3 regions of the Streptomyces sp. NPDC088747 genome follow, and region 1 is predicted to be linked to each of the others. Evidence: riboswitches for the same ligand, from Rfam matches in the RefSeq annotation. Region 1 holds a riboswitch; each other region holds the start of a gene.
What was found. Region 1 has a riboswitch for S-adenosylmethionine ahead of ACIP79_RS26785 (putative leader peptide). Riboswitches for the same ligand answer to the same signal wherever they lie in the genome.
Positions count from the first base shown of each region.

Region 2: linked by a shared signal. The riboswitch ahead of thrC (threonine synthase) and the one ahead of ACIP79_RS26785 (putative leader peptide) in region 1 are both predicted to bind S-adenosylmethionine.
Region 3: linked by a shared signal. The riboswitch ahead of ACIP79_RS14135 (aminotransferase class V-fold PLP-dependent enzyme) and the one ahead of ACIP79_RS26785 (putative leader peptide) in region 1 are both predicted to bind S-adenosylmethionine.

Region 1 covers NZ_JBIVKZ010000012.1:159,420-169,132, reverse strand. Annotated here, with positions in the region: gene ACIP79_RS26800 (peptidoglycan-binding protein) at 1-499, shown strand, start outside; gene ACIP79_RS26795 (glutathione S-transferase family protein) at 513-1,286, opposite strand; gene ACIP79_RS26790 (putative leader peptide) at 1,379-1,444, opposite strand; SAM riboswitch class IV at 1,481-1,626, opposite strand; SAM riboswitch class IV at 1,890-2,004, shown strand; gene ACIP79_RS26785 (putative leader peptide) at 2,079-2,168, shown strand; gene ACIP79_RS26780 (LLM class flavin-dependent oxidoreductase) at 2,245-3,492, shown strand; gene ACIP79_RS26775 (NtaA/DmoA family FMN-dependent monooxygenase) at 3,511-4,899, shown strand; gene ACIP79_RS26770 (LLM class flavin-dependent oxidoreductase) at 4,896-6,083, shown strand; gene ACIP79_RS26765 (LLM class flavin-dependent oxidoreductase) at 6,097-7,224, shown strand; gene ACIP79_RS26760 (homoserine O-acetyltransferase) at 7,289-8,434, opposite strand; gene ACIP79_RS26755 (bifunctional o-acetylhomoserine/o-acetylserine sulfhydrylase) at 8,440-9,713, opposite strand, start outside.
Region 2 covers NZ_JBIVKZ010000018.1:58,369-68,081, reverse strand. Annotated here, with positions in the region: gene otsB (trehalose-phosphatase) at 1-153, shown strand, start outside; gene ACIP79_RS33490 (trehalose-6-phosphate synthase) at 172-1,584, opposite strand; gene ACIP79_RS33485 (glucosyl-3-phosphoglycerate synthase) at 1,662-2,636, opposite strand; SAM riboswitch class I at 2,814-2,961, shown strand; gene thrC (threonine synthase) at 2,979-4,307, shown strand; gene ACIP79_RS33475 (MoaD/ThiS family protein) at 4,380-4,655, shown strand; gene ACIP79_RS33470 (cold-shock protein) at 5,119-5,325, shown strand; gene groL (chaperonin GroEL) at 5,659-7,284, shown strand; gene ACIP79_RS33460 (NADH:flavin oxidoreductase) at 7,569-8,687, shown strand; gene ACIP79_RS33455 (metallophosphoesterase family protein) at 9,125-9,713, shown strand, end outside.
Region 3 covers NZ_JBIVKZ010000005.1:165,024-174,736, forward strand. Annotated here, with positions in the region: gene ACIP79_RS14105 (NlpC/P60 family protein) at 21-1,043, opposite strand; gene ACIP79_RS14110 (NlpC/P60 family protein) at 1,296-2,330, opposite strand; gene ACIP79_RS14115 (NYN domain-containing protein) at 2,636-3,982, opposite strand; gene ACIP79_RS14120 (hypothetical protein) at 4,016-4,255, opposite strand; gene ACIP79_RS14125 (rhomboid family intramembrane serine protease) at 4,408-5,139, shown strand; gene ACIP79_RS14130 (Lrp/AsnC family transcriptional regulator) at 5,136-5,417, shown strand; gene ACIP79_RS14135 (aminotransferase class V-fold PLP-dependent enzyme) at 5,469-6,830, opposite strand; SAM riboswitch class IV at 7,021-7,137, opposite strand; gene trpD (anthranilate phosphoribosyltransferase) at 7,279-8,343, opposite strand; gene ACIP79_RS14145 (cytochrome bc complex cytochrome b subunit) at 8,498-9,713, opposite strand, start outside.

The DNA.
Region 1 (9,713 bases):
GGCCGGTGGCGAGCGGCCGAAGGCCGCGGCACGGCCGAAGCCCGCGGAGCCGAGACGTGAACCGAGCAGGCCGCGCTCACTCTCCACGGGCCTCTCCCCAGGGCAGCGCCGGGCCGCGGTCGCCGTCGCGGTGGCGGCGGCAGCGCTGACCGGATTCGGCCTGGCCATGCTGCTCCCGGGCGACGGTGGGGACGGCGGCGGTCCGTCGTCGGCCGCCGCCCCGTCCGCGACGGCGCCTGTCGCCCAGGACCCCTCCCGCGCGGCCGACCCGGACGGCCCCGGCACTCTCCGGGAGGGTGACAGCGGCCCCGAGGTGACGGAGCTCCAGGAACGGCTCCTCGGCATCCCGGACGTGTACCGGAGCGGCGGCACCAGCGGCACCTACGACCCCACGCTCACCGCCGCGGTGGCCCGTTTCCAGCTCTGGTACGGGATCCGGGGCGACGAGACGGGCGTCTACGGCAACGACACCCGGGCCGCCCTGGAATCCCGCACGTGACGACAGGGCGGCTTCACAGACTCCGGTGGAAGGCGGGGTGCGCGTCGAGGCGTCGCACGTAGTCCTGGAGGAGCGGGTACGCGGACAGGTCGTCCGTCGCCTCCAGTTGGACGAGGGCGACCCAGAGGTCCACATCCGCCGCGGTCAGGTCCTTGCCCAACGCGTACGGACCGGCGGCCAGTTGGCGATTCAGCAAGTCAAGTGCCGCCGACCGCACGGCTGATGGCGTACCCGGCGTCAGCTCCCGGTCCAGTAGGTCGCGCAGGTCGTCGACGTCCGCGGCCAGTTCCGGCGGGCGGAGCGGGGAGTTGTGGGATCCGGCCCCGTCGGTGAGGAGGTCGCCGAGGTCGCGCAGGATGTCCGGCGTGTGGTTGCTGACGACGCGTCCGCTCCACCGGTCGCACAGGGCGGGCGCGGTCAGCGGGCCGTCGTAGTGGTGCCAGGTGGCCTCGTACGCCCCGCGCAGTGCGGCGAACGCGGTGGGGGTGTCGGCGGGGAGCGCCACCAGCGTGGTGGCGACCGAGTCCCTGAGGCCCAGCAGGCCCAGAGTGATCGAGACACGCAGCGAGAGGGGACAGCGCGCCGACAGGTAGAGCTCGTAGCGGTGCGGCGCCGGGTAGAAGCCGCCGGCGAGGCCGACTCCGATGCGGCTGCGGAAGCGGTGCGGGCGGGCGGACGGCGCGGCGGAGATCCGGGGGTGGGGGATCGCCTCCAGCGAGCCGGGAACGCACGAGGTCGGGGTACAGGAGGTGCCGGTGTTTGAGGCGTGCGACATTGTCTCGGACATGACTCTCCATGGGGCGAGGAGGCCACGGCCACCTTGTGGGCACCGCGGCGGAACGGAGTGACTGCGCTGCTTACCGGTCCGGATCGCTCGGACTAGTACGCGCTGGAGACACGCAACAGATCGATGTGCAGGCGCCTCGTCAAACCGCTCTTCGTCATTCCCACCGGTTCCGCACTCGGGGCTCGCGAGACGCGAGACCACGCTTGTCCCGCCGCACCGGCGGAACCCGGTCGTCACCCGGGGCACCCCGTCGCGGTGGAAGGGTTGCCTGCCAGCGAGCCGGGGCCGATGACCTCACGGACAGGGAGAACCTGCCCGAAGGGCGCTGACAATCGTGACCGTCCCCGACAGTGTCGGCGCGCTCCGTGAGGCCGTCAAGAAGGCCTTCGCCGCAGTCTCACCAGATGGTCATCAGGTCTGTCGCAACCGCCACTTGAGAGGTGGAACAGGCGTGTCAGCGCCCTGATATGCGACGCGGAACAGATCGCGCGGCCCAGTGGTTGTCGTTGTCGAGGGCACGCGGCGAAGTGTGCGGCGAGTGTGAGAACGGGCATGATCCCCGGGCATTGCGCACCGCTGTGGCCTCCCGTAACGTCCACAGCAGGTTATGAGCGTCAGCGTCAAGCCCTGGCTTGCTGACCGGCAACCCTCCTCCGCGGCGGGGTGCTCCAGGTGACGACCAGGCGGCACCCGTCCCGTGGTTCCGCAAGCGCGACGCCGGCGCGGCCCCTGGCCCGCCGAGCCGAAAGGGTGGAGGTGACCGACGTGTGGGACGCACTCCGCCTCCATGTCATGGTCCTCGCCCCGCGTCGGCGCGTGCATCTCCACACCCGGCCGCACATCGACCTCCAGCGCGTGGCCGGCGCGCTCTGTCGTCCCTGACCCGTCACCCAGCCGCCGCACCCTCCGCACCGAGGCCCGGCGATCTCGTACGGTCGATCAGGAAGGCACCCTTCTCGTGTCCTCGTCACCTTCGTTGCCCTCGTCCTCCTCCCCTTCCTCCGCCCCGCTCCACCTGGCCGTCGCCCTCGACGGCGCCGGCTGGCACCCCGCTGCCTGGCGCGAGCCGGTGGCCCGCCCCGACGAGCTGTTCACCGCCGGGTACTGGACGGACCTCATCACCGAGGCCGAGCGCGGTCTGCTCGACTTCGTGACCATCGAGGACGGACTCGGCCCCCAGTCCGCCCGCCTCAGCGAACCGGACGCACGCACCGACCAGGTGCGCGGCCGGCTCGACGCCGTCCTCATCGCCGCCCGCGTCGCGCCGTTGACCAGCCACATCGGCCTGGTGCCGACCGTTGTCACCACCCACACGGAGCCCTTCCACACCTCCAAGGCCATCGCCACGCTCGACTACGTGAGCACCGGCCGGGCAGGCCTGCGCGTCCAGGCCTCGGCGCGGCAGAATGAGGCCGCGCACTTCGGACGCCGTTCGTTCCCGAAGCTCCGCATCGAGGACCTGGAGACCCCGGCGCTACGGGAGTTGCTCGTCGACCTCTTCGAGGAGACCGCCGACTACGTCGAGGCGGTGCGCCGGCTGTGGGACAGCTGGGAGGACGACGCGGAGATCCGCGACGTCGCCACCGGCCGCTTCGTCGACCGCGACAAACTCCACTACATCGACTTCGAGGGCAGGCACTTCAGCGTCAAGGGCCCCTCGATCACCCCCCGTCCGCCGCAGGGGCAGCCCCTGGTCACCGCACTCGCCCACGAGTCCGGGACGGGCGCGCCGTTCCGGCTCCTCGGCCGCAGCGCCGACCTCGGATACGTCACTCCGCACGACGCCGAGCAGGCACGCGCCGTCGTCGCCGCCGTATGCACGGAACAGGCGGCCGCCGGACGCGCCGAGGAGCCGTTGCACCTCTTCGGGGACCTGGTGGTGTTCCTCGACGACGACCCCGCCGCCGCGACGGCCCGCCGGGAGCGCCTCGACGCCCTCGCGGGCTACCCGTACACCAGCGACGCACGGGTCTTCACCGGAACACCCGTCCAACTGGCGGACCTGCTCCAGGAGTTGCGCGAGGCCGGGCTGACCGGCTTCCGGCTGCGCCCCGCCGTCGCCGGCCACGACCTGCCGGCGATCACCAGGGGCCTGGTCCCCGAACTCCAGCGGCGGGACGCTTTCCGGCGCTCGTACGAGGCCGACACCCTGCGCGGGCTGCTCGGACTGGCCCGCCCCGCCAACCGCTACGCCGCCCACGTCTGAGCCGGAGGGACCCCACTCATGAGCAGGTCGACCGACAAGCCGCTCAAGCAGATCCACCTCGCGGCACACTTCCCGGGCGTCAACAACACCACCGTGTGGAGCGACCCCGAAGCCGGCAGCCACATCGAGTTCAGCTCCTTCGCGCACTTCGCGCGGACCGCCGAACGCGCCAAGTTCGACTTCCTCTTCCTCGCCGAAGGCCTCCGACTGCGCGAACAGGGCGGCAAGATCTACGACTTGGACGTGGTCGGACGGCCCGACACCTTCACCGTCCTCACCGCGCTCGCCGCCGTGACCGAGCACCTCGGCCTGACCGGCACGATCAACTCCACGTTCAACGAGCCCTACGAGGTGGCACGCCAGTTCGCGAGCCTCGACCACCTCTCCGGCGGGCGCGCCGCCTGGAACGTCGTCACGTCCTGGGACGCCTTCACCGGCGAGAACTTCCGCCGGGGCGGCTTCCTCCCGCAGGAGGAGCGGTACTCCAGGGCCAGGGAGTTCCTGGCCACCGCCAACGAACTGTTCGACTCCTGGCACGGCGACGAGATCATCGCCGACCGGGGGAGCGGCACCTTCCTGCGCGACGCCCAGGCCGGGGCCTTCGTGCACAAGGGGCAGCACTTCGACATCCAGGGGCAGTTCAACGTGCCGCGCAGCCCGCAGGGCCGCCCGGTCGTCTTCCAGGCCGGGGACTCCGACGAGGGACGCGAGTTCGCCGCCGCCGGCGCGGACGCGATCTTCAGCCGGTACAGCACCCTCAAGGAGGGGCAGGCGTTCTACACGGACGTCAAGGGCCGACTGGCCCGCCACGGCCGCACCCACGACCAGTTGCTGATCCTGCCCGCCGCCACCTTCGTGCTCGGCGACACGGACGCCGAGGCGGAGGAGATCTCCCGCGAGGTGCGCCGACTGCAGGTCAGCGGCGCCACCGCCATCAAGCACCTCGAGTTCGTCTGGAACCGCGACCTGTCCGCGTACGACCCGGAAGGACCGCTCCCCGACATCGACCCGGACCTCGGCGAACACACCATCGCCCGGGGCCGCGCCCAAGTGCGCATGTACCGCGACCCGTTGGCCACGGCCAGGGAATGGCGGGAGCTCGCGGCCGCCAACAAGTGGTCGATCCGCGACCTCGTCATCGAGACCGGCAACCGGCAGGCGTTCGTCGGCTCCCCGGCCACCGTCGCCCGGACCATCGACGACTTCGTCCAGTCGGACGCGAGCGACGGCTTCATCCTCGTCCCGCACATCACCCCGGGCGGCCTCGACTCCTTCGCCGACACCGTCGTCCCGCTGCTCCAGGAACGCGGCGTCTTCCGTACGGAGTACGAGGGCACCACCCTGCGCGACCACCTCGGCCTGGCCCACCCCGACGCCGACGCGCCGTCCGAGCGAGCCGCCTCGTGAGGTTCCTCGCGATCACCCTGATCGTGCACGCGCCGGACCCGGTGACCGGCGTACGCAAGCCGACCCACGCACGATTTCGCGAAGTGATCGACAACGCGCTGCTGGCGGAGGAGCTGGGCTTCGACGGGTTCGGCGTGGGGGAGCGCCACGAGCGGCCGTTCATCTCCTCCTCGCCGCCCGTCGTCCTCAGCCACCTCGCCGCCCTCACCTCGCGCATCCGCCTGTTCACCGCGGTCACCACGCTCAGCCTGCTGGACCCGGTGCGCGCGTACGAGGACTACGCGACCCTGGACCATCTGTCCGGCGGACGACTTGAGTTGATCATCGGCAAGGGCAACGGAGCCGCCCAGCGGGAGCTGTTCCACGTCACGCCCGAGGACCAGTGGGAGCGCAACGCCGAGAGCTACGAGGTGTTCCGGCAGATCTGGCGGCAGGACAAGGTCACCGCCGCGACCCGCTTCCGCCCCGCGCTGAGCGGGGCGGAGGTGTGGCCCCGGCCGTTCCAGCAGCCCGTCCGGGTCTGGCACGGCAGCGCGACGAGCAAGGAGTCGGTGGACCTCGCCGCCCGCTACGGTGATCCGCTGTTCTCGGCGAACGTCACCAACCCGATAGAGCCGTATGCCGAGTTGATCAGTTACTACCGGGAGCGGTGGGAGCACTACGGCCACGATCCGGCCCGGATCGCGGTCGGCGCCGGGTCGGCGGGCTACTACGCCGCCCGCACCTCGCAGGAGGCGGTCGCCGCCTACCGGCCCGTCTTCGAGGGGCAGTTGGCGTTCCAGAAGGCGCTGGGCCTGGAGCCGGTGTTCCCGACCCTGGAGGACTTCGTGGAGCGCAGTTCGGCGCTGATCGGCAGTCCTCAGCAGGTGATCGAGAAGGTGCACCGCTACCACGAGCGGTTCGGGCACACCGTGCAGCACCTTCAGGCGGACGCGAGCGGCCTGACCGGGGCCCAGCACCGCGCCTCCCTCGAACTCTTCCAGTCCGACATCGCGCCCGTGCTGCGACGCGAGATTCCCGAACCGCCGTTCGCGTGGGGACCGGTGTTCGCCGAGGCGCCGCCGGCCTTGTCACCGGTCACGTCCGTGCCGACGCCGGAGCGGGAGCCGCAACAGCAGCCGCAGCCGGGGCCCCGTCCGGCGTCGTCCCCGTCCCCGTCCCGTCCCGCACCCGCCGACCGCTGAGGAGCCCCGTTCCATGTCAGACATCCCCCTCGGCGTCCTCGACCTCATCCCCATCTCGTCCGGCTCGAACGCGACCGAGGCACTGCGCAACTCCATCGATCTGGCCCAGCGGGCGGAGCGGTCCGGCTACGCCCGCTACTGGTTCGCCGAGCACCACCTCAACCCGGGCGTGGCAGGCACCTCACCGGCGGTCGTCCTCGCCCTGACCGCCTCCGCGACCTCCACGATCCGGCTCGGTTCCGGGGCCGTGCAGCTCGGTCACCGCACCGCTCTCGCCACGGTGGAGGAGTTCGGCCTGGTCGACGCGTTGCACCCGGGTCGCCTGGACCTGGGGCTCGGCCGTTCGGGCGGCCGTCCGCCGGCAGGACCGGCCACCCCGTCGACGACCGCGACACCGGTCGTCGACGGCCGGACCCCGAACGGGCTGCGGATCCCCCCGCGGTTCTCCTTCGAGCACCTGCTCGGCTCGCCCCGCGTCGCGCTCCACCAGAAGCTGCTCCAACTGCCGAACGCCGAGTCGCAGGACTACGGCGAGCAGATCGACGACGTCCTCGCGCTGCTGGCCGGCACCTACCGCTCCGCGGACGGCATCGAGGCGCACGCCGTGCCGGGCGAGGGAGCCGACGTACAGATATGGATCCTGGGCAGCAGCGGCGGACAGAGCGCCGACGTCGCGGGCCGGAACGGACTGCGTTTCGCCGCGAACTACCACGTCAGCCCAGCGACGGTGCTGGAGGCGGCGGAGGGGTACCGGGCGGCCTTCCAGCCGTCCGAGGTGCTCGACAAGCCCTACGTCAGTGTCTCCGCGGACGTCGTCGTCGCCGAGGACGACAGCACCGCACGCGAACTCGCCACGGGCTACGGGACATGGGTCCGCAGCATCCGTACGGCCGAGGGGGCGATCGAGTTCCCGACACCCGAGCAGGCCCGAGCCCATGTCTGGACCGACGCCGACCGCGCGCTGGTCCAGGACCGGCTCGACACCCAGTTCGTCGGCTCCCCGGGGCACGTCGCCGACCAGCTGGAACAACTCCAGGAGGCCACCGGCGCCGACGAGTTGCTCATCACCACCATCACCCACGGCCATGCCGACCGGGTGCGTTCCTACGAGCTGTTGGCGCAGGAGTGGCGGCGCAGGTGACACCGCCGCACAGGGTTGTCGGACCGTCCGCCGGACGGTCCGACACCAAGCCCCGCCAGGGACTTCAGCTCTCGAGAAGTTCGCTCACGAGCCCGGCGACCTGCTCGACCTCGATGAGGAAGCCGTCATGACCGTACGGCGACTCGATCACCCTGAGGTGGTCGGCGCGAGGGATGCCCGCCGCCAACTCGGCCTGTTGGGAAGGCGGATAGAGGCGGTCGGAGGAGACTCCGGCGACCAGCGTCCTGGCGGTCACCCGGCGAAGGGCGGCGCTCGCCCCACCCCGGCCGCGGCCGATGTCGTGGGTGTTCATCGCCTCGCTCAGCGCGACGTAACTGCCCGCGTCGAAGCGGTGGACCAACTTGGCGGCGTGGTGGTCGAGATAGGACTCGACCTGGTAGCGGCCACCGTCCCACGGGTCCTCCGAACCCTGCGGCGAGCGTCCGAAGCGGGCCTGTAGTTCGGGCTCGCTGCGGTAGGTCATGTGGGCGATGCGGCGCGCCAGCCCGAGTCCCGCGTGCGGGCCGAGGCCGGGCTCGGCGTCGTGGTAGTCACCGCCGTGCCAGCGGGGGTCGTCGCGGACGGCGTGCGACTGGACTTTGGCCCAGGCGATCTGCTCCGCGCTCGCCGCCGCCGTGGTGGCGAGCAGCAGCAGCGCGTCCGTGCGCTCCGGGTACGACACCGCCCACTCCAAAGCACGCATCCCACCCATGGACCCGCCGATGACCAGGGCCCAGCGGTCGATGCCCACGGCCTCGGCCAGGTCGGCCTCCACCGCCACCTGGTCACGCTGTGTCAGGCGGGGGAAGGCGCCGCCCCAGGGGCGTCCGTCGGGGCGGGGTGAGGCCGGCCCGGTGCTGCCCTGGCAACCGCCCAGCACGTTCGGCGCGATGACGAACCAGCGGTCCGTGTCGAGGGCGAGGCCCGGTCCGACGAGCCCGTTCCACCAGCCGGGCGTCGGATGACCTGGCCCGGCGGATCCGCTGACGTGACTGTCACCGGTGAGTGCGTGCAGCACCAGCACGGCGTTGGAACCGTCCGGCGCCCGCTCGCCCCACGTCTCGAACGCCACTTGTACGCGCGGCAGTTCACCGCCCGCCTCCAGCGCCAGCGGCTTCTCCCGGATGTGCCATTGCCGGCGTCCGGGCGGGTCCCCCTCCCGCCAGGCCCCGGAGGCCGGCGGGAGGGGGACCGCGGAGGGCGTCGGCACGGTGCTCAGGACGCGCCCTTGGCCGCGCGGAAGCCTGCCTCCAGGTCCGCCTTGAGGTCGGCGAGGTTCTCGATCCCGACCGACAGCCGTACCAGTCCGGGGGAGGTGCCGGTGGCCGTCAACTGTGCCTCGTCCAGCTGGCTGTGGGTGGTGGACGCCGGATGGATGATGAGGCTGCGGACGTCACCGATGTTGGCGAGATGGCTGAACAGTTCGACCGCGTCCACGAAGCGCTTGCCCGCCTCTACGCCGTCCCGCAGTTCGAAGGCAAGTACGGCACCCGCGCCGCGCGGGAGATAGCGTTGCCCGGCCTCGTACCACCGGTTGGACTCCAGCCCCGGATAGTGGACGGCGGCCACCTCGTCGCGCTGCTCCAGCCACTCGGCCAGCGCCTGGGCATTGGCGGAGTGCCGCTCGATGCGCAGGCTGAGCGTCTCCACGCCCTGGAGGAGCAGGAAGGCGGAGTGCGGCGCGATGGCGGGGCCGAGGTCTCGGAGCAGTTGGACCCGCAGCTTGACCGCGAAGGCGCCGGGACCGAGCGCCGGCCAGTACTGGAGGCCGTGGTAACTGGGGTCCGGGTCCGTGAAGTCGGGGAACCGCTCGGCGTGCGCGCCGAAGTCGAAGGTGCCTCCGTCGACGACGACACCCCCGATGGTCGTGCCGTGCCCGCCGATGAACTTCGTCGCCGAGTGGACGACGATGTCCGCGCCGTGCTCGATGGGGCGCAGCAGATACGGCGTCGGGACGGTGTTGTCCACGATCAGCGGCACACCCGCCTCGTGCGCCACGTCCGCCACCGCCCGCACGTCGAGCACGTTGCCGCGCGGATTGCCCAGCGTCTCGGCGAACAGGGCCTTGGTGCCGGGCCGGATCGCCGCCCGCCATGCCTCCAGGTCGTCCGGGTCGTCGACGAAGGACACCTCGATGCCGAACTTCGGCAGGGTGTGCCGGAACAGGTTGTAGGTGCCGCCGTAGAGAGACGTGCTGGACACGATGTGGTCGCCGGAGCTCGCCAGCGTGAGGATCGCCAGGGTCTCGGCGGCCTGCCCGGAGGCGAGGGCCACCGCCGCGACGCCGCCTTCCAGTGCCGCGACGCGCTGTTCGAGGACGTCCTGGGTGGGGTTGTGGATCCGGGTGTAGATGTTGCCCGGCTCGGCGAGTGCGAACAGGTCGGCCGCGTGCTGGGTGTCGCGGAAGACGAACGAGGTCGTCTGGTAGATCGGCACCGCCCGTGCTCCTGTCGTCGGGTCCGGGGCGGCACCCGCGTGGATCTGCTTGG
Region 2 (9,713 bases), on a different contig from region 1:
GTCGAGGTACTCCGCTCCGTGGGTGTTCCGGGCCTGCTGGTGTGCAGCGGCAGCTCCGAGGTGGCGGAACTGGCGGAGCGGGCCGACCTGGTCGTGGACGGCCCCGCGGGGGTCGTACAGCTGCTGAGGGCCCTGGCGGCGGAGCTCTCCTAGGCCACTCCTGGGCCACTCCTAGACCTTGTTCTCCAGCTCCCGGAGCTGTTCGAGGAACCACTGGGCCGGGGGCAGTGCCGTCGCCGCGGCGGCCAGGCGTTTCGTGCGTTCGGCCCGCTCGCCGGTGCCCATGGACAGTGCCTCGTGCAGTGCCCGCGCGGTGCCGACCACGTCGTACGGGTTCACCACGATCGCGTCGTCGCCCAGCTCCTCGTACGCCCCCGCCTCCCGGGACAGCACCAGCGCGCATCCCTCGTCGGAGACGACGGGCACCTCCTTGGCGACGAGGTTCATGCCGTCCCTGATGGGGTTGACGAGGGCGACGTCGGCGAGCCGGTAGGCGGCGAGGGAGCGGGCGAAGTCGTCCTTGACGTGCAGGACGACCGGGGTCCAGCCGGGCGTGCCGTAGGCGGAGTTGATGTCGTCGGCGACCCGCTGCACCTCGGCGGTGTAGTCGCGGTACACGGCGAGGTCCTGCCGCGAGGGGTAGGCGAAGGCGACGTGCACGACGCGCTCGCGCCAGGACGGCTGGTCCTCCAGGAGCTGCCGGTAGGCCCGCAGGCCGCGCACGATGTTCTTCGACAGCTCGGTGCGGTCGACCCGCACGATCGCCTTCCGGCCCTCGCCGATCTGCTCACGCAGTGTGACCATCCGTTCGGCGACGTCCGCCTCGTGCGAACGCTCGCGCAGGAAGTCGCCGTCCGCGCCGAGCCCGTGCACGCCGACGCGGGTGTCCCCGAGGCCGCCGACGACCTCCTCGGCGCACGCGGTGAACGCGGACGCCCAGCGGTGGGTGAGGAAGCCGAGGCGGTCGGCGCCGAGCATGCCGCGCAGCACCTGCTCGGCGATGTCGTCGGGGAGGAGGCGGAAGTAGTCGACCGGCGCCCACGGGGTGTGCGAGAAGTGGCCGATCCGCAGGTCGGGACGGAGCTCCCGGAGCATGCCGGGGACCAGCGTCAGGTGGTAGTCCTGCACGACGACCACGGCACCCTGCGCCGCCTCGTCGGCCAGGGCCTCGGCGAAGGCACGGTTGTAGGCCTCGTACGACGCCCACTGGCGCCGGAACTCCACGTCGAAGACCGGCTCCAGCGGCGTCTGGTAGAGCATGTGGTGGACGAACCACAGCACCGAGTTCGCGATGCCGTTGTAGGCGTCCGCGTGCGTGTCGGCGTCGATGTCCAGCATCCGTACGCCGTCCTCGCCGACCCCGCGCCGCACCGCCTCACGGTCCCCTTCGCCCAGCGCGGAGCACACCCACAGGGCGCCCGCGTCCGGGCCGATCGCCGACAGCCCCGAGACCAGCCCGCCGCCACCCCGCCTGGGGTGCAGCGAGCCGTCCTCGTGGACGTCGTAGGAGACGGGGCCGCGGTTGGACGCGACGAGGATCCGATGGGAACCCTGCGGAGATGCGGTGGAAGCCGTGGAAGCCATACGCCTCAACCTAGCCCGGCCCGGAAACGCTCAAACGTACGGACGGGGTACCGCGAGGACGTATTCGGCCCCCGGGATCACGCCGCTCTGCGCGCCTGGTACTCCGAGATCTCCGCCATCGGAGGCCGTTCCTCCGTATCGACGGAATAGGTGCGCGGCTCGAAGCCCGACTCGCCCCGTTCGAACTGGGTGAGGGCCGGACGGATGAGGTGGCCGCGGGCGAGCCGGAGCTGCGCGGTGCGGTAGATCGCGGCGGACATCCGGCCCAGCGCCTGGCCGTCCTGGTGCCGGTGCTTGCGGACGCCGACGTCGACCTGGGCGAGCGCGTCCAGGCCCACCAGGTGCAGGGCGTCGACGAGCATGCCCAGTTCCACGCCGTATCCGACGGGGAACGGCAGCTGTTCGAGGAGCGAGCGGCGGGCCGCGTACTCGCCGCCGAGCGGCTGGACGAATCCGGCCAGCTGCGGCCAGTGCATGTTCAGCAGGGGGCGGGCCATCAGTTCGGTGACACGGCCGCCCTGGCCGGCCGCCGTCCTGCCGGAGGAGGGCTCGCCCGGCAGGTTCAGCGGGCGGTCGTACATCGCCTTGACCAGATCCACGCCCGGATCGGTGAGGAGCGGCCCCACGATCCCGGTGACGAAGTCCGAGGAGAACTCCTTGAGGTCCGCGTCGATGAAACAGACGATGTCGCCGCTGGTCACGAGGAGTGACCGCCACAGGACCTCGCCCTTGCCGGGCACGGCCGGGATGCGGGGGAGTATGTCGTCCCTGTGGACGACCCGGGCGCCGGCCGCGGCGGCGACCTCGGAGGTGCGGTCCGTCGAGCCCGAGTCGATGACGACGATCTCGTCGACGAGGGGGACGTTCCGGGTCATCAGGTCGCGGCGGATGACGGAGACGATCTCCCCGACCGTCTTCTCCTCGTTGAGGGCGGGGAGGACCACGCTCACCGTGGAATGGGTGGAGCGTTTCGCGGCGATGAGTTTCTTGAGCGGGCGGTCACTCACGGACCAGGAGCGCGTGCTCAGCCAGCGCTCGACGTCTTCCAGCACGTGCGGCTCTCCCTTGCGTTCATTGGGATGCTTGTGCCCGTCGCCGCGCCGGCAGGGGGTGTCTCCGGCATCTCGCGGTTCGGACGGCTCTCTCCACCATCCAGGCCTTCGGTTACAGTCTTGAACAACGCTGATGACCATCGCATGTCGGGGGTCGTTGAGCGTACAACTGAATACCGCTCATCCAGAGGGGCAGAGGGATACGGCCCGTTGAAGCCCCGGCAACCCTCCAGCTGGTTCTTGTCACGTCGACGTGGTGAGGCTCCCGGCTCGGGAAGGTGCCAAATCCGTCTCACGGCGAAGTGCGTCGTGAGGAAGATGAGGAGAAAGGGCCTCGCCTCCATGGCTGCGCAGACTGTCGCAAGCACCACCGCGAACACCACGAACACCGTGACCTCCCCGGATTCCGCGAACTCCGTCGATCTGGGCCCCGCCGCCGCGCTTTCCTGCCGCGAGTGCGGCCACCGAGTGCCCCTCGGTCCGGTCTTCGCCTGCGAGGAGTGTTTCGGACCGCTGGAGATCGCGTACGACTTCTCCTCCTACGAGACCGAGGACCTCCGCAAGCGCATCGAAGCGGGCCCGGCAAACATCTGGCGTTACGCGCCGCTCCTGCCGGTACCGGCGGACGTCGCGGAGAAGCCGAACATCAACCCCGGCTGGACCAAGCTCGTCAAGGCCGACAACCTGGCGCGCGAGCTGGGCGTCAACCCGGGCAGGCTCTTCGTCAAGGACGACTCGGGCAACCCGACGCACTCCTTCAAGGACCGCGTCGTAGCCCAGGCCATCGAGGCCGCCCGCGCCTTCGGCTTCACCACCCTCTCCTGCTCCTCCACCGGCAACCTCGCCGGCGCCGTGGGCGCAGCGGCTGCCCGCGCCGGCTTCCGCTCCTGTGTGTTCATCCCGCACGACCTGGAGCAGGGCAAGATCGTCATGGCCGCGGTGTACGGCGGGGAGCTCGTCGGCATCGAGGGCAACTACGACGACGTGAACCGTTTCTGCTCCGAGCTGATCGGCGACCCGGCCGGCGAGGGCTGGGGCTTCGTCAACGTCAACCTGCGGCCGTACTACGCGGAGGGCTCCAAGACCCTCGCGTACGAGATCTGCGAGCAGCTCGGCTGGCGGCTGCCCGACCAGCTGGTGGTCCCGATCGCCTCCGGCTCCCAGCTCACGAAGATCGACAAGGGTCTGAAGGAGCTGATCGAGCTCGGCCTCGTCGAGGACAGGCCGTACAAGATCTTCGGTGCCCAGGCCGAGGGCTGCTCGCCGGTGTCCGTGGCCTACAAGGCCGGCCACGACGTCGTACGGCCCCAGAAGCCCGACACCATCGCCAAGTCGCTCGCCATCGGCAACCCGGCCGACGGGCCCTACGTGCTCGACATCGCGCGGCGCACGGGCGGTGCTGTGGAGGACGTGGACGACGAGCAGATCGTCGAGGCGATCAAGCTCCTCGCGCGGACCGAGGGGATCTTCGCCGAGACGGCGGGTGGCGTCACGGTGGGTGTGACGAAGAAGCTGATCGAGAACGGTCTGCTCGACCCGACCCTCACCACCGTCGTCCTCAACACCGGCGACGGTCTCAAGACCCTGGACGCGGTGGCCTCGGACACCGGGCTCACCGCGACCATCCGCCCGAACCTGGACTCCTTCCGCGAGGCCGGCCTCGCGTCCTGAGCGGGGGCGTTCCGCTGGAATGCCGTATCAGCACCGCGCCCATGGGCCCGTAAACCTGACCGGAGGTCAATCGTGAGCGTCAACGTCCGCATCCCCACCATCCTGCGCACCTACACCGGCGGCAAGGCCGAGGTGCCCGCCGAGGGCGGCACCCTCGGCGAGGTGATCGCCGACCTGGAGCAGAACCACACCGGCATCGCCGCGCGCGTCCTGGACGACCAGGGCAAGCTGCGCCGCTTCGTCAACGTGTACGTGAACGACGACGACGTCCGCTTCGAGCAGGGCCTGGAGACGGCGACGCCGGACGGCGCGGGCGTCTCGATCATCCCGGCCGTCGCGGGCGGCTGACCCCTGCTGACACTGAGTAATCGCCGTTACCTTCGGTAATGGTAATTACCGAGAGTTCATCGAATTGCCCCCTCCGTGAGAGAAGCGGAGGGGGCAATTCTGTATGATTGAGCGCGGTACAGTTGGGGAAGCTGCTTCGCTTTCGAGTCGGTTCCATGCCGGGTGCATATGAGTCCTCGCGTGACGCCCGACAAGAAGCAGCCAATGTACCCCGTATATTTGAGCCGTTTATGGCATTTATGGGGCCCGACTTGCCCGGAATCTTTGCGAATTCTCCGGATATTCCCGATCGGTCTTGCCCAGAATTCTCGTCCGATTGACCTGTTGCAGAGGGCAGTTGGACGGATACATTCAGCCGCGGTCGACGCGTTCCGGCGCACACCCCCAATCCTTGGGGGGTGAGGTCTGACCCGGGCCCGCGAAGTGCGGTCCTGTGCAAGGGCCAGTAATAGGGGAGTTAGGCATGGCTCAGGGCACCGTCAAATGGTTCAACGCGGAGAAGGGGTACGGCTTCATCGCGGTCGACGGTGGTGCGGATGTATTCGTCCACTACAGCGCGATTCAGATGGACGGCTACCGCACCCTTGAAGAGGGCCAGCGGGTCGAGTTCGAGATCTCGCAGGGCCAGAAAGGGCCGCAGGCGGACATGGTCCGGCTGGCGACCAGCTGAAGCACGCGCCGACTGATAGCTCTGTTCGACGTGACGAAGGGCTCGTGTCCCCGGCAGGGGGCACGAGCCCTTCGGTCTGTCCGGCCTCCGCCGCCCCTCGCGCCCGTGTGCGCCCCCCGCTCCACCTGCGGATCTTCCGGAGCCGCTTGCACTCGGTAGGGGCGAGTGCTAATCATTGGCGTTAGCACTCTGAAGGTGAGAGTGACAACGAGGACCGGGTCAGTGAGGCCCGCAGGCCAAGTGGGGCAAGGAACCACGCGGCACGCAGGCCGTCCGTCGCGGGCGCGGGCGCGGTCCGGAGCAATCCACCCCAGTCCGGGAGGACCACTTCACATGGCCAAGATCATCGCGTTCGACGAGGAGGCACGGCGCGGTCTCGAGCGCGGGATGAACCAGCTCGCCGACGCCGTCAAGGTCACCCTTGGCCCCAAGGGCCGCAACGTCGTCCTCGAGAAGAAGTGGGGCGCCCCCACGATCACCAACGATGGTGTTTCCATCGCCAAGGAGATCGAGCTCGAGGACCCGTACGAGAAGATCGGCGCCGAGCTGGTCAAGGAAGTCGCCAAGAAGACGGACGACGTCGCCGGCGACGGTACGACCACCGCGACCGTTCTGGCGCAGGCGCTGGTCCGCGAGGGCCTGCGCAACGTAGCCGCCGGTGCCAACCCGATGGCCCTCAAGCGTGGTATCGAGAAGGCCGTCGAGGCCGTCTCCGGTGCCCTCCTTGAGCAGGCCAAGGATGTCGAGACCAAGGAGCAGATCGCTTCCACGGCCTCCATCTCCGCCGCCGACACCCAGATCGGCGAGCTCATCGCCGAGGCGATGGACAAGGTCGGCAAGGAAGGCGTCATCACCGTCGAGGAGTCCCAGACCTTCGGTCTGGAGCTGGAACTCACCGAGGGTATGCGCTTCGACAAGGGCTACATCTCGGCGTACTTCGCCACCGACATGGAGCGTATGGAGTCCGTCCTGGACGACCCGTACATCCTGATCGCCAACTCGAAGATCGCCAGCGTCAAGGACCTGCTCCCGCTCCTGGAGAAGGTCATGCAGTCGGGCAAGCCGCTGCTGATCATCGCCGAGGACGTCGAGGGCGAGGCTCTGTCGACGCTGGTCGTCAACAAGATCCGTGGCACCTTCAAGTCCGTCGCCGTCAAGGCTCCGGGCTTCGGTGACCGCCGCAAGGCCATGCTCGGCGACATCGCCATCCTCACGGGCGGCGAGGTCATCTCCGAGGAGGTCGGCCTCAAGCTGGAGAACGCGGGTATCGACCTGCTGGGCCGTGCCCGCAAGGTCGTCATCACCAAGGACGAGACGACGATCGTCGACGGCTCCGGCTCCGCCGACCAGGTCGCCGGCCGGGTCAACCAGATCCGCGCCGAGATCGACAACTCCGACTCGGACTACGACCGCGAGAAGCTCCAGGAGCGTCTGGCGAAGCTGGCCGGCGGCGTGGCCGTCATCAAGGCCGGTGCCGCCACGGAGGTCGAGCTCAAGGAGCGCAAGCACCGCATCGAGGACGCCGTTCGCAACGCGAAGGCGGCCGTCGAGGAGGGCATCGTCGCCGGTGGTGGCGTGGCTCTCATCCAGGCTTCCTCGGTCTTCGAGAAGCTGGAGCTCACGGGTGACGAGGCGACCGGCGCCAACGCCGTGCGGCTCGCCCTGGAGGCCCCGCTCAAGCAGATCGCCGTCAACGGCGGTCTCGAGGGTGGCGTCATCGTCGAGAAGGTGCGCAACCTGCCCGTCGGCCACGGCCTCAACGCCGCGACCGGTGAGTACGTCGACATGATCGCCGAAGGCATCATCGACCCGGCGAAGGTCACGCGCTCTGCCCTGCAGAACGCCGCGTCCATCGCCGCGCTGTTCCTCACCACCGAGGCCGTCATCGCCGACAAGCCGGAGAAGGCCGCCGCGGGCGGCGCTCCGGGCGGCATGCCGGGCGGTGACATGGACTTCTGATCCACCTCGGGGCTCCGGCCCCCGGTAGATCACCGTCCTTCGTACCGAGGGCGGCACCCCTTCTCCCAAGGGGTGCCGCCCTCGGGCGTTTCCGTTTCCGTGATCACGTCGGGGAGTGACCTGGATCACATGACGGTTGCCCCGGGGTCGGAATGCGATGACGGGGGGACCGGTTGACGCTCTTGAAGCGAGTCAATGCACGTGCACATATCCATCACATGTACCTATGCACGAGCATCTCGCGCCGACCGGCTTCCGACCGACTCTCCCCCAGGAGTACTCACGTGACACTCGCCCCCTCGCGCGCGGCCCAGATCCTGTCCCGCCCCCTCGCCCTCAACGGCCTGACCGTCCCGAACCGGATCGTCATGGCGCCGATGACCCGCCAGTTCTCCCCGGGCGGCATCCCGGGCGAGGATGTCGTGTCGTACTACGCCCGCCGCGCCGCCGCGGGTGTGGGCCTCATCGTCACCGAGGGCACGTACATCGGCCACGAGTCGGCCGGGCAGAGCGACCGGATCCCGCGTTTCCACGGCGAGGAGCAGCTCGCGGGCTGGGCGAAGGTGGCGGAGGCCGTGCACGCGGCGGGCGGGAAGATCGTGCCGCAGCTCTGGCACATCGGCATGGTCCGCAGCGCGGGTGAGCCGCCCTTCGCGGAAGCCCCCGCGGTCGGCCCGTCCGGCCTGCGGATCAACGGCACCGCCGGTGAGGGCAGGGAGATGACCCAGGCGGACCTGGACGACGTCATCGCGGCGTTCGCCGAGGCCGCGGCGGACGCCGAGCGCATCGGCTTCGACGGTGTCGAACTGCACGGCGCGCACGGCTACCTGATCGACCAGTTCCTGTGGGAGGGCACCAACCGGCGCACCGACGCGTACGGCGGTGACCTCGTCGCCCGTACGAGGTTCGCGACCGAGATCGTCGCCGCGGTCCGCGCCGCGGTCTCCCCGTCCTTCCCTGTCCTCTTCCGGTACTCGCAGTGGAAGCAGGAGGCCTACGACGCCCGCCTCGCGGAGACGCCCGAGGAGCTCGGCGCCCTCCTGTTCCCGCTCGCCGAGGCCGGAGTGGACGCCTTCCACGCGTCGACGCGCCGCTACTGGCTCCCGGAGTTCGAGGGCTCGGACCTCAACCTGGCGGGCTGGACGAAGAAGCTGACGGGCAAGCCCGCCATCACCGTCGGGTCGGTCGGCCTCGACGGCGACTTCATCAGCGGCTTCGCGGGCGAGGGCGCCGCGGCGGCCGGCCTCGACAACCTGCTGGACCGCCTGGAGCGCGAGGAGTTCGACCTCGTGGCGGTCGGCCGCGCGCTGCTCCAGGACCCGGAGTGGGCGGCGAAGGTCCTGGACGGCCGACACGGCGAACTGACCGCGTTCGACCCGGCGGCCATGGGCTCGCTGAGCTGACTCCAAGGCTCCGCCGCTTCCGGCTCCGCCGACGCTCCCGACTCGTCCGGGGCCCGCCTTGTCCGGGGCCCGCCTCGTCCGGTTCTCCCGGCCCTTCCGGCGCCCCGGCACCGCCGGTTGTTCCAGCACCGCCGGTTCGCTTCCCGTGCTGCCGGTTCTGTCGGGGTCCCCGTTGCTCCCGGGGCTCTCAATTCCTCCAAGCGCCCCGGCGTTGCCGGTTCCCTTCCCGTGCTGCCGGTTCTGTCGGGGCCCCCGTTCCTCCCGGGGCCCTCAACGCCTCCGGGCACCCCGGCGCCGCCGGTTCCCTTCCCGTGCTGCCGGTTCTGCCGGCGCTCCCCGCTCCTCCCGTGCCCGCCCTCGGCTCATCCACCTCCTCCGGAGGGCAGGGGCGAGGGCGTGCTCTGGTTGCCCGGACCGGTGGCCGCTAGCTTCGGAGCATGCGGATACTGCATCTGTCGGACACCCACATAGAACGTACGGACGCTCCCAACGCGGCCGGCGTCAACGCGAGCGAGTCGTTGCGGCTGCTGCTCACCGATCTGCGGCACCAGCGGGGCGTCGACGCGATCGTCGTCAGCGGTGACGTGGCCAACGACGGTGCCCCGGAGGCGTACACGGCCGTCCGCGAGACGTTGAGCGAGTTCGCGCTCCGGGAACTCGGCGGGAACATCCCGGTCTTCTACAGCACCGGCAACCACGACGAGCGCCAGGCCTTCGGCAAGGTGCTGGGCAGCGGCCACCTGGACGCGGACGGCACGGACCGCGCCGAGGCGGTGATGGACTCCGCCGACTCCGAGCGGGCGGCGGTGAGCACCGTCGACGGTTACCGCTTCGTCACCCTCGACTCGCTGGTGCCTGGCATGGTGCACGGGCACCTCGGCGGCGCGCAGCTCGACTGGCTCCGTGAGGTCCTGCGGACACCGGCGCCACGGGGCACGGTCCTGGTCTTCCACCACCCGCCGATCACCCTGGACGTCCCCACCCAACGGGCCTTCGGCCTGCGCAACCCGGCCGAGCTGGCCGACG
Region 3 (9,713 bases), on a different contig from region 1:
TACGGCGAGTTCGCGCCGGGTCAGACCCTGGTGACCGAGGAGACCGGCATCATGCCCACGGGGTCGTAGCGGACCGGTGCGCCGGGGTAGGGCGCGTGGATCACCTGCCCGTTGCCCACGTACATCCCGATGTGGCTGGCGTCGTCGCGGTAGGCGACCAGGTCGCCCGGCTTGGCCTGGGAGAGCGACACCTGCTGTCCGGCGTGGCGCTGCGCCTGCGAGGTGCGCGGCAGCCCGACCCCCGCCTGCCCGTACGACCACTGCATCAGGCCCGAACAGTCGAAGCCGCCGGGCCCGTTGGAGCCCCACACGTACGGGCGGCCGAGCGCGGAGCGGGCGGCGGCGACGGCGGCCGCCGCGCGTCCCGAGGCGGGGGCGGCGTTCCCGAGGTCGGGCAGGTCGGCGCGTCCGGAGCGGGACGCGCGGTCGTAGGCGTCGCGCGCGGAGTCCGGCAGGGCGTTGAGCATCTCCCGGGCGCGGGCCAGCTTGCGTTCGACGGTGCGCTTGTGCTTCGCGACGGCCTCGCGGCTCTTCTCCAGCTCGGCGAGATCCGCGGCGGCCTCCTCGCGGTGCTGGGCGAGGTCTCGCATGGCGGAGCGGAGGTCCTTGAGCTCGCCGGCCTGCCGGGCGTTGATCCGGTCGAGCACGGCGGCCTTGTCGAGGTAGTCGTCGGGGTCCTCGGAGAACAGCAGCGCGAGGGACGGGTCGATGCCGCCCGCTCGGTACTGCGCCCCGGCGAGCGAACCGAGCGCGTCCCGCATGGTGTTGACCCGCTCCTGCTGCCTGGCGATCTCGTCCTGGGCCACACGGACCTCCTCGCGCAGCGAGTCCGCGCGCTCGTCGGCCTTGTTGTAGGACTCGGTGGCCTTCTCGGCCTGCTCGTACAGGCGGTCCACCTCGGCCCGGGTGTCGTCCTGCGGCGCTCCGGCGGCGGGTACGGCACCGAGGGCCGCGGCGGCGGCGGACATCACGCAGACGGCGAGACCGGCGGCGCCGGCGCCCCGGTCGGTGCCGGACGGTACAAGGCGGCGATGGGACCCCACGAGTAGCCGCTCTCCCTTCCGCTGACGATCCCCCGGAGTTGGGGGAAACGCGGCAGACAGTAGCCGTGCGACTACGCGCGGGCCAAAGACCCCGGCGGGCACACAACGTGACACCCCGCCGGAGACGCAGGTCACCGACGGGGCGCGGGGTCAGCGGGAGCCACCGCAATTCGCCCGTTTGGGCGGCGCGGCGAGCGACGCGTGGCGAGGCTCCCGGTCGGAGACCGGCGGGGGCGCCTCAGCGGGTCCGGGTCAGATCCGGACGCCGAACTGGAAGGGCATGTTGTTGATCGACTCGTAGCGGACGACCGTGCCGGAGCGCGGGGCGTGCAGCACCTGACCGTTGCCCGCGTAGAAGCCGACGTGGTGCAGGTCGCCGTAGAAGATGACCAGGTCGCCGACCTGGAGGTCGCTCTGCGAGTAGATCCGCGTGCCGGCGTTCGCCTGCGCCTGCGAGGTGCGCGGGATGGTCATGCCCGCCTGCGCGTAGGCCCAGGAGGTCAGACCCGAGCAGTCGAACGAGGACGGTCCCGAGGCGCCGTAGACGTACGGCGAGCCGAGCCTGGACTGCGCGGCGCCGTACGCGGAGGAGGCGCGGCCGGAGGCGGGGGCCGTGGAACCGCTGGTGGCGGCGGTCTGCGCGGTGGCGCTGGCCTGCGCCTGCTTCGCGTCGAGGGCCGCCTTCTCCGCGGCGGTGAGGGTGTTGAGGAGCTTCTGCGCGTCGGCGAGCTTCCCCTGGACCTCGGTCTTCTTCTTCGCGAGCTCGGTGCGGGTGTCCGCGAGGTCCTTGAGCTTCTCGGAGGCCTCCGCGCGCTGCTGGGCGAGCGAACGCTGCTTCTCCTGGACCTTCTTGAGCGTCTCGACCTGCTGATTGCTCAGCTGGTCCATCGTGGACGCCTTGTCGAGGTAGTCGTCCGGGTCGGCCGACAGGAAGAGCTGCACGGAGGGGTCGATGCCGCCGGTGCGGTACTGGGCGGTGGCCATCGAACCGAGGCCGTCACGCAGGTCGTTGAGATCGCTCTGACCGCGGGCCACGTTGTCCTGGAGAGTGTCGATCTCCTTCTGGAGCTTCTCCTGCTTCTCCTTGGCCCCGTTGTACTTCTCGGTGGCCTGCTCCGCCTGCTCGTAGAGCTTGTCGACCTTGGACTTGACGTCGTCCACGGTCGGCTTCTCGCTCGGCGCGGCGTTGGCGGCGTTCGCGCTCAGGACCACGGCGGCGGCCGCGGCGGTGGTGAGCACGGTCACACGGGTGCGGCTCGGCTGCTTGGGTCGACGGTGGGACGCCACGAAGGCGAGCTCCTTCTTCCTCCAGCCGCCTGCCGATCACTCCGACGGGCGGGGCCCCCTCCACCGTCACTCCCAATGAGTGATCACCCGAGCAGAGGTTCGAGGCCTGACCCTAGTGACCTTCCTGTGATCAGTTCAAATCCTGATAGGAAAAATCTCGGTCACCGAACGTTTCTTTGCCGACAACTCACCAGCAGTAACGTCCACTTGACACTACGTTGCGTAAGGATCCGATCAATCCGGGCATCACACCCAGAGGTTACGCATGGTGCGTAGGCAACCTATGGGGCGTACGGCCCAGTCGGCTATCCGTGCGAGAAGCGCTTGAGGAGCACCACCGAAGCCACCGGCCGCGCACCCGCCTTGGCGATCCCGTCGGCCACCTCCCGGTCGGTGGAGACCACGATGACCGGCCGTCCCGGCGGCTCGGCGCGCACCAGCTGACGGATCAACTCGTCCGCCGTGACACCGGCCTTGGAGAACAGCACCCGCACCCCGCGCGGCGGCGCGAGCAGCACCGGCGCGGCCAGCTCGGCCCCGTCGAAGACGCAGGTGACCTCGGCCCCGGTCTGCGCGGCGAGCTGCGAGAGCTGCCCGAGCAGTCTGAGCCGCTGCTTCTCCAACGGCATCTGCGGATAGCCGGTCTTGGTGACGTTGTAGCCGTCGACCACCAGATGGGCCTGCGGCAGCGCGAGGAGCTGGTCGAGGATCGCGGGGTCGTTCTCGGACAGGGCGCGCGCCGCGATGTCCTTCGGGGTCATCCGTCCCGGCTCGACGGCGTCGACCGTCTCGGCCGGCCGCACGGACACCGGCGGCAGCGCGAGCTCCCGCCGCAGCCCCTGGGTGGCCTCCAGCACGGTGTCCAACAGCAGTCGTACGCGCATGTCCTCGACGCTGCGGCCCTCTCGCGCCGCTCTCCGCGTCGTCTCCAGCGCGGCCTCGGCCTCCCCCAGCCGCGACTTGAGGCGCCGGGCCTCGCTCTCGGCGGCGGACACCTGGGCCTGGCCCTCCGCCCGCGCGGTGTCCATCTCGGCCTGGAGCTTGCGCACGGCCGCCTCGCCGCGCTTGACGTCGCTGAAGGCGCCGCGCAGCTTGCGGTGCAGCGATTCGGCCTCTTTTTTGGCCGACTCCAGCTCCGTACGCAGCCGTTCGGTCTCCGCCTTCGTCTGGCCGCGGGCCTCCGCGAGTTCCCGGCGCAGCCGCTCCAGCTCGGCCCGGCTCTCCTCGTCGGCGCGCTCGGCGTCCGCCCGCAGGGCCTCCTCGCCCGCGGCGGCCACCAGTTTCACCCAGCCGGTGGGCCGCAGCACGTAGGCCGCGGCCGCCACGTCCAGCGGATCCGCGGCCGGGGGCGGCGCGCCCGAGTCGAGAGCGCCGGTCAGTTCCGGCTGCGTCTCTCTCAGTTTCTCGGCGATGCGCTGTCTGAAGAGCGGGTCGGTCTCCAGCGCGGCCGCCATCGCGTTGCCGGCGAACTTGGCCCGTCTGTTGGGCGCGAACCGCGCGAACTGCCGCAACTGCGTGGGCAGCTCACCGATGGTGAGGCCGCCGAACCCGTCCGAGACGATCTGCACGACCCGTCGGCGCACCCCGTCGGGCAGCGGGCGGTCGAGCACCTCGGCGGTGCCGTCGTCCGGCTCCCCGCTGGTCTCCACCATCCGTCACCCCAATATCCGTACGGGCCCGCTCCCTCAGGAGCCGGCACCCGGCCTGTCCACGAGTTCCACCTGATCCAACGCGTTGCACCAGCGACAGCGCACCGACTCGATGGTCTCACTGACCACCTCGCGCTCCTCGACCTTGGGTTCCCCGGCCAGGTCGAGGTGCACGTACTCGACGACCTTCGACGAACGGGTCACGTCGAAACGCGTGAGGTTGCCGCAGAGCGTGCAGCGCCAGCGGGTCTCGGCCGTCGGGAGGGGAACCGTCATGTGGCGTCGCTTTCTTCGGATGTCCGCACCGCGCCGGCCGCCCCGGCGCGTATGGCTCGTAACCCTAAGGCCTGGCGGGTACTCGACGCTCGGCCGTCCACTGCGGCGAGGCGATCTGTGCGCATCCGTCCGGTTACGCCATGCTCTGTAACATGATCGGGCACTGGAGTACGACGGTCGGCAGGGCCGTGCGCGGCAAATCGGCACCGGTGACGTACGGGCTGATCGTCGTGACCTGTCTGGTCTTCGTCATCGGCCCGGCGTCCGGACTCAATCCCTCGTACGGCACCGGGGACGAGCTGCTGGCCGCCCAGCGGGCCTGGTTCCGCCGCTGGGGTGTGGTGCCGGTGGAGCTCCTCGGCGGGGCCCCGCGCGCGTGGCTCACCCCCGCCACGGCGCAGTTCATCCACGGCGGCTGGCTCCACCTGCTGGGCAACATGCTCTTCTTCTACGTCTTCGGGGTGATGACCGAGGAGCGGATGGGCCATGTGGAGTTCGCCCTCTTCTATCTGGGCTGCGGCTGTCTCGCCCTGGTGGGCTACGCGGTCGCCAACGCGGAGTCCGAGCAGACCCTGGTCGGCGCCTCCGGCGCGATCTCCGCGGTGCTCGGGGCGTTCCTCTACCTGTTCCCCAAGGCCCGGGTGACCAGTCTCTTCCCGTTCCTCTTCTTCCTGCCGCTGCGGTTCCCGGCCTGGCTGGTGCTGCCCTTCTGGGTGGCTCTCCAGTGGCTGGCGGCGAGCCGGGTCTCCGCGGGCCCCGGGGTCGCCTATCTGGCCCACCTGGTGGGCTTCTCCCTCGGCTTCGCCTACGCGTGGGTGCGTTTCGGCCGGACGACTACAGTGAAAGCCCCAGCAGTGGCCCCCGAGGGAGAAAACCAGCCGTGATCACCGCGATCGTTCTCATCAAGACCAGCGTGGACCGGATCCCCGAGATCGCGGAGTCGATCGCCGCCCTCGAAAGCGTCAGCGAGGTCTTCTCCGTCACCGGCACGTACGACCTGATCGCGATGGTCCGGGTGAAGGCGCACGACGATCTGGCGGACGTCATCCCCGGCAGCATCAGCAAGATCCCGGGCGTCGAGGGCACGGACACCCACGTGGCCTTCCGCACGTACTCCCAGCACGACCTGGAGGCGGCGTTCGCCATCGGCCTGGACGGCTGACGGCCGCCTCCCGGTGCGGGCCGGGCCGTCTCCCCCGTCACGGCCCGGCGGTCACACGGCGGGGACGCAACGCCCGCCCTCCGTACGGTAGTTCCACTTCGCGCCGTCCCGGACCAGCTCCCCGACCGCCCGCACGAACCGCTCGACGTGCTCGTCCGGGGTGCCCGCGCCGAAGCTGACCCGGATGGCGTTGAGGGACTTCTCGCCGGGCGCCGCCTCGGGGGCGCCGCACTCCCCCTGGGTCTCCGGGTCGCTGCCGAGGAGGGTGCGCACCAGCGGGTGGGCGCAGAACAGGCCGTCGCGCACCCCGATGCCGTACTCGGCGGAGAGCGCGGCCGCGAAGTGCGAGCTGTTCCAGCCCTCGACGACGAAGGAGATGACGCCGACCCGCGGGGCGTCGTCACCGAAGAGGGAGAGGACCCGGACCTGCGGGACCTCGGCGAGGCCCGCGCGGACCGTGTCGATCAGGTGCCGCTCACGGGCCACGAGCCTGTCGAAGCCCTCGTCGGTGAGGGCCTTGCAGGCCGACGCGATGGAGTAGACGCCGATCACGTTCGGCGAGCCGGCCTCGTGCCGGGCGGCGGTGTCGTGCCACTCCACGTCCACGCCGCCGTCCACCCGCCGGCTGACCTTGCGGCTCGCTCCCCCGCCGGCCAGGTACGGCTCGGCCGCGCGCAGCCAGTCGGAGCGGCCCGCGAGGACGCCGGAGCCGAAGGGTGCGTACAGCTTGTGCCCGGAGAAGGCCACCCAGTCGACGTCGAGGTCGCGCACCGACACCGGCTGGTGCGGGACGAGCTGCGCGGCGTCGAGAACGATGCGCGCGCCGTGCGCGTGGGCCGCGGCGGCCAGCTCACGCACCGGCCACAGCTCACCGGTGACGTTCGAGGCACCGGTCACGCAGACGAGGGCCGGCCCGCGGGGGTCGCGCTCGGTGAGGGCGCGCTCCAGGGTCGCGACGGCCTCGTCCGGCGTACGGGGGGCGTCGAGGTAGGTCACCCGCGCGTCCCGCCAGGGCAGCAGCGAGGCGTGGTGCTCGGTCTCGAAGACGAAGACCTGGCAGTCCGCCGGCAGGGCGGCGGCCAGCAGGTTGAGCGAGTCGGTGGTCGACCGGGTGAACACGACCTGGTCGTCGTCCCGGCAGTCCAGGAACCCGGCGACGGTCTCACGGGAGTTCTCGAAGAGGTCGGTGGAGAGCTGGGACAGGTACCCGGCGCCACGGTGCACGCTCCCGTAGTACGGGGCGTACGCGGCCACGTCGTCCCAGACGCGCTGGAGGGCCGGGGCGCTGGCGGCGTAGTCGAGGGCCGCGTAGGTGACCTCGCCACCGGTGACCAGCGGGACGGTGACATCCCCGCCCAGAACGGGCAGAGGGGAACAAACGGCCTGGTCGGCGGCAGCGGTGGAGACAGACATGGCGAGCTCCTGTGAGACGCGGGGGGACCGCGCGAGACCGGTCCGCGACAGGGGCGGGGCTCAACGCGGGAAAGGGCGAAAACGGGTACGCGGAATAGGGGCTCTACGCCCTATCGCATTCGCTTGCTCACAGAAGGCTCCCTCGAACACCAGGACCCCTGGGCCGTACACCACTCAGAAGAGGGCGAGGGGTCCGCGCTTGCCGCAGACCTCGCTGCCTACGGCCTGGTCTTCACCCGGGGCACCCCGCCACGGACGGAGGGTTGCCGGACAGTCGGCCGGGGCCTCATGACTGTCACTCATGACCTGCCGAAAAACCTACGCGACCTGATCGCGACCGCGCAACCCGTGTCCGGATCCCGGAACAGGGAGACGGCGAGGGACCGGACCTCATCGGCCCGGCCCTTCGAAATGCCTGCGCGCAGGCCGCCGCCGCATCCAGGAGGCGCTACGCGTTGGTGGCCGCCACCCACCGCTCCAGCGTCCGCTTGGCCGCCCCCGAGTCGATGGCCTCCGCCGCCTTCGCCATCCCGGCACGGATCTGCCCGGCGAGCGGCCCCTCGCCCGGCGTGAGGGCCACCAGGGCCGCCGCCGAGTTCAGCAGTACGGCGTCCCGCACGGGCCCGGTCTCGCCGTCCAGGAGCCGGCGCGCGACGTCGGCGTTGTACACGGAGTCCGCGCCCCGCAGTGCCTCGATCGGGACGAGGTCGATGCCGACGTCCCGGGGGTCGAAGGACTCCTCGGTGACCTTTCCGTCCCGTACGACCCACACCCGGGAGGTGGAGGTGATCGTCAGCTCGTCGAGCCCGTCGTCGCCGCGGAAGACCAGCGAGGAGTTGCCCCGCTCGGCGAAGACGCCCGCGACGATCGGCGCCATGCGCGGGTCCGCGACTCCGACCGCCTGGGCCCGCACCCTCGCCGGGTTCGTCAGCGGACCGAGCGCGTTGAAGACGGTCCGGATGCCCAACTGCCCGCGCGCGGCGCCCACATGACGCAGCGCCGGGTGGAACTTCACGGCGAAGCAGAAGGTGATCCCGGCCTCCTCGGCCACCTCCGCCACCCGCTTCGTCGTCAGCTCCAGATTGACCCCGAGCTTCTCCAGGACGTCGGACGCCCCGGAGGCGGAGGAGGCCGCCCGGTTGCCGTGCTTGACGACCTTCGCGCCCGTTCCGGCGATGACGATCGCCGACATGGTGGAGATGTTGACGGTCTTGGCCCCGTCCCCGCCCGTACCGACGATGTCGACGGTCCGGCCCGGCACCTCGATGACGTTGGCGTGCTCGTACATCATCCGTACGAGCCCGGAGATCTCCTCGACGGTCTCCCCCTTGGCCCGCAGCGCCACCGCGAACCCGGCGATCTGGGCGTCGGTCGCCTCACCGCGCATCATCAGGTTCATCGCCCAGGCGGTGTCGTCCGCGCTCAGGTCACGGCCGTCGAGCAGGCCGTTCAGCAACCTGGGCCAGGAACGGTCCGCCGCGGTGTCGCCGCCGGCGGGGTTCACAGCGCTCATGGTCGCTCCTGGGTTCTCGGAGAGGTGCGCGGGCGGGCTCGCCCCGGCACGTGGGAAGGAGTCCACCCTATCCAGCCCCGGAGAGGGCAAAGAGCCCCGTCCATGCAATGGACGGGGCTCCTGCCGTGGCGATCAGCGAGGATCATGCGGGTGATCAGTGGTGGCCGTGGCCGCTCGTGATCTCCTTGTACTCCTCGACGGTGGGCTTGGGGATCTGGTTGTCCTCCCCGTAGTAGCCCTTGCTGAGCTTGGCGCGCAGCTTCTGCGCACCCTTCACCTTGCGCTCGACACCGTTCTCGTCGACCGGCGGACCGATCTCGGCAGGCTTGTACTGCTCGTGCGCGGTGAGCGTGTGCAGCGACTCCTGGCTGAGCGGCTCGTGGATCTCGATGAACTCACCGTGCGGCAGGCGCTTGATGATGCCCGACTCGCGGCCGTGCAGCACCTTGTCACGGTCCCGGCGCTGGAGGCCGAGGCAGATCCGCTTGGTGGCGATGAACGCGAGCACCGGAGCGACGAAGAACGCGATCCGTACGAACCAGGTGATCGTGTTGATCGACAGGTGGAAGTGTGTGGCCCAGAGGTCGTTCCCACCACCGATCAGCAGGACCATGTACCAGGTGATCCACGCGACACCGAAGGCCGTACGGGTCGGGACGTTGCGCGGGCGGTCCAGGATGTGGTGCTCGCGCTTGTCGCCGGTGACCCAGGACTCGATGAACGGGTAGACCGCGATCGCGACCAGGACCAGCGGGAAGATGATCAGCGGGACGAACACACCCAGGACGAGCGTGTGCCCCCAAAGGTTGATCTCCCAGCCCGGCATGACGCGGATCAGGCCCTCGGAGAAGCCCATGTACCAGTCGGGCTGGGCGCCCGTAGACACCTGGTCCGGCCGGTAGGGGCCCATCGTCCAGATCGGGTTGATCGAGGCGATGCCCGCGATGATCGTGATGACACCGAAGACCAGGAAGAAGAAGCCGCCGGCCTTCGCGGTGTAGACCGGGAGCAGCGGCATTCCGACGACGTTCTTGTTCGTCTTTCCGGGGCCCGCGAACTGCGTGTGCTTGTGGTAGAAGACCAGGATCAGGTGGGCGACCACCAGGCCGAGCATGATGCCCGGCAGCAGCAGGACGTGGATCGAGTAGAAGCGGGCCACGAAGTCGCCGCCCGGGAACTCGCCGCCGAAGAGGAAGAACGAGAGGTACGTGCCCACGATCGGCACGGACAGGATCGCGCCCTCCATGAAGCGGACACCGGTGCCGGAGAGCAGGTCGTCAGGGAGCGAGTAGCCGGTGAACCCGGTGAACATGCCCAGGACGAACAGCAGGAACCCGAAGAGCCAGTTGACCTCGCGGGGCTTGCGGAAC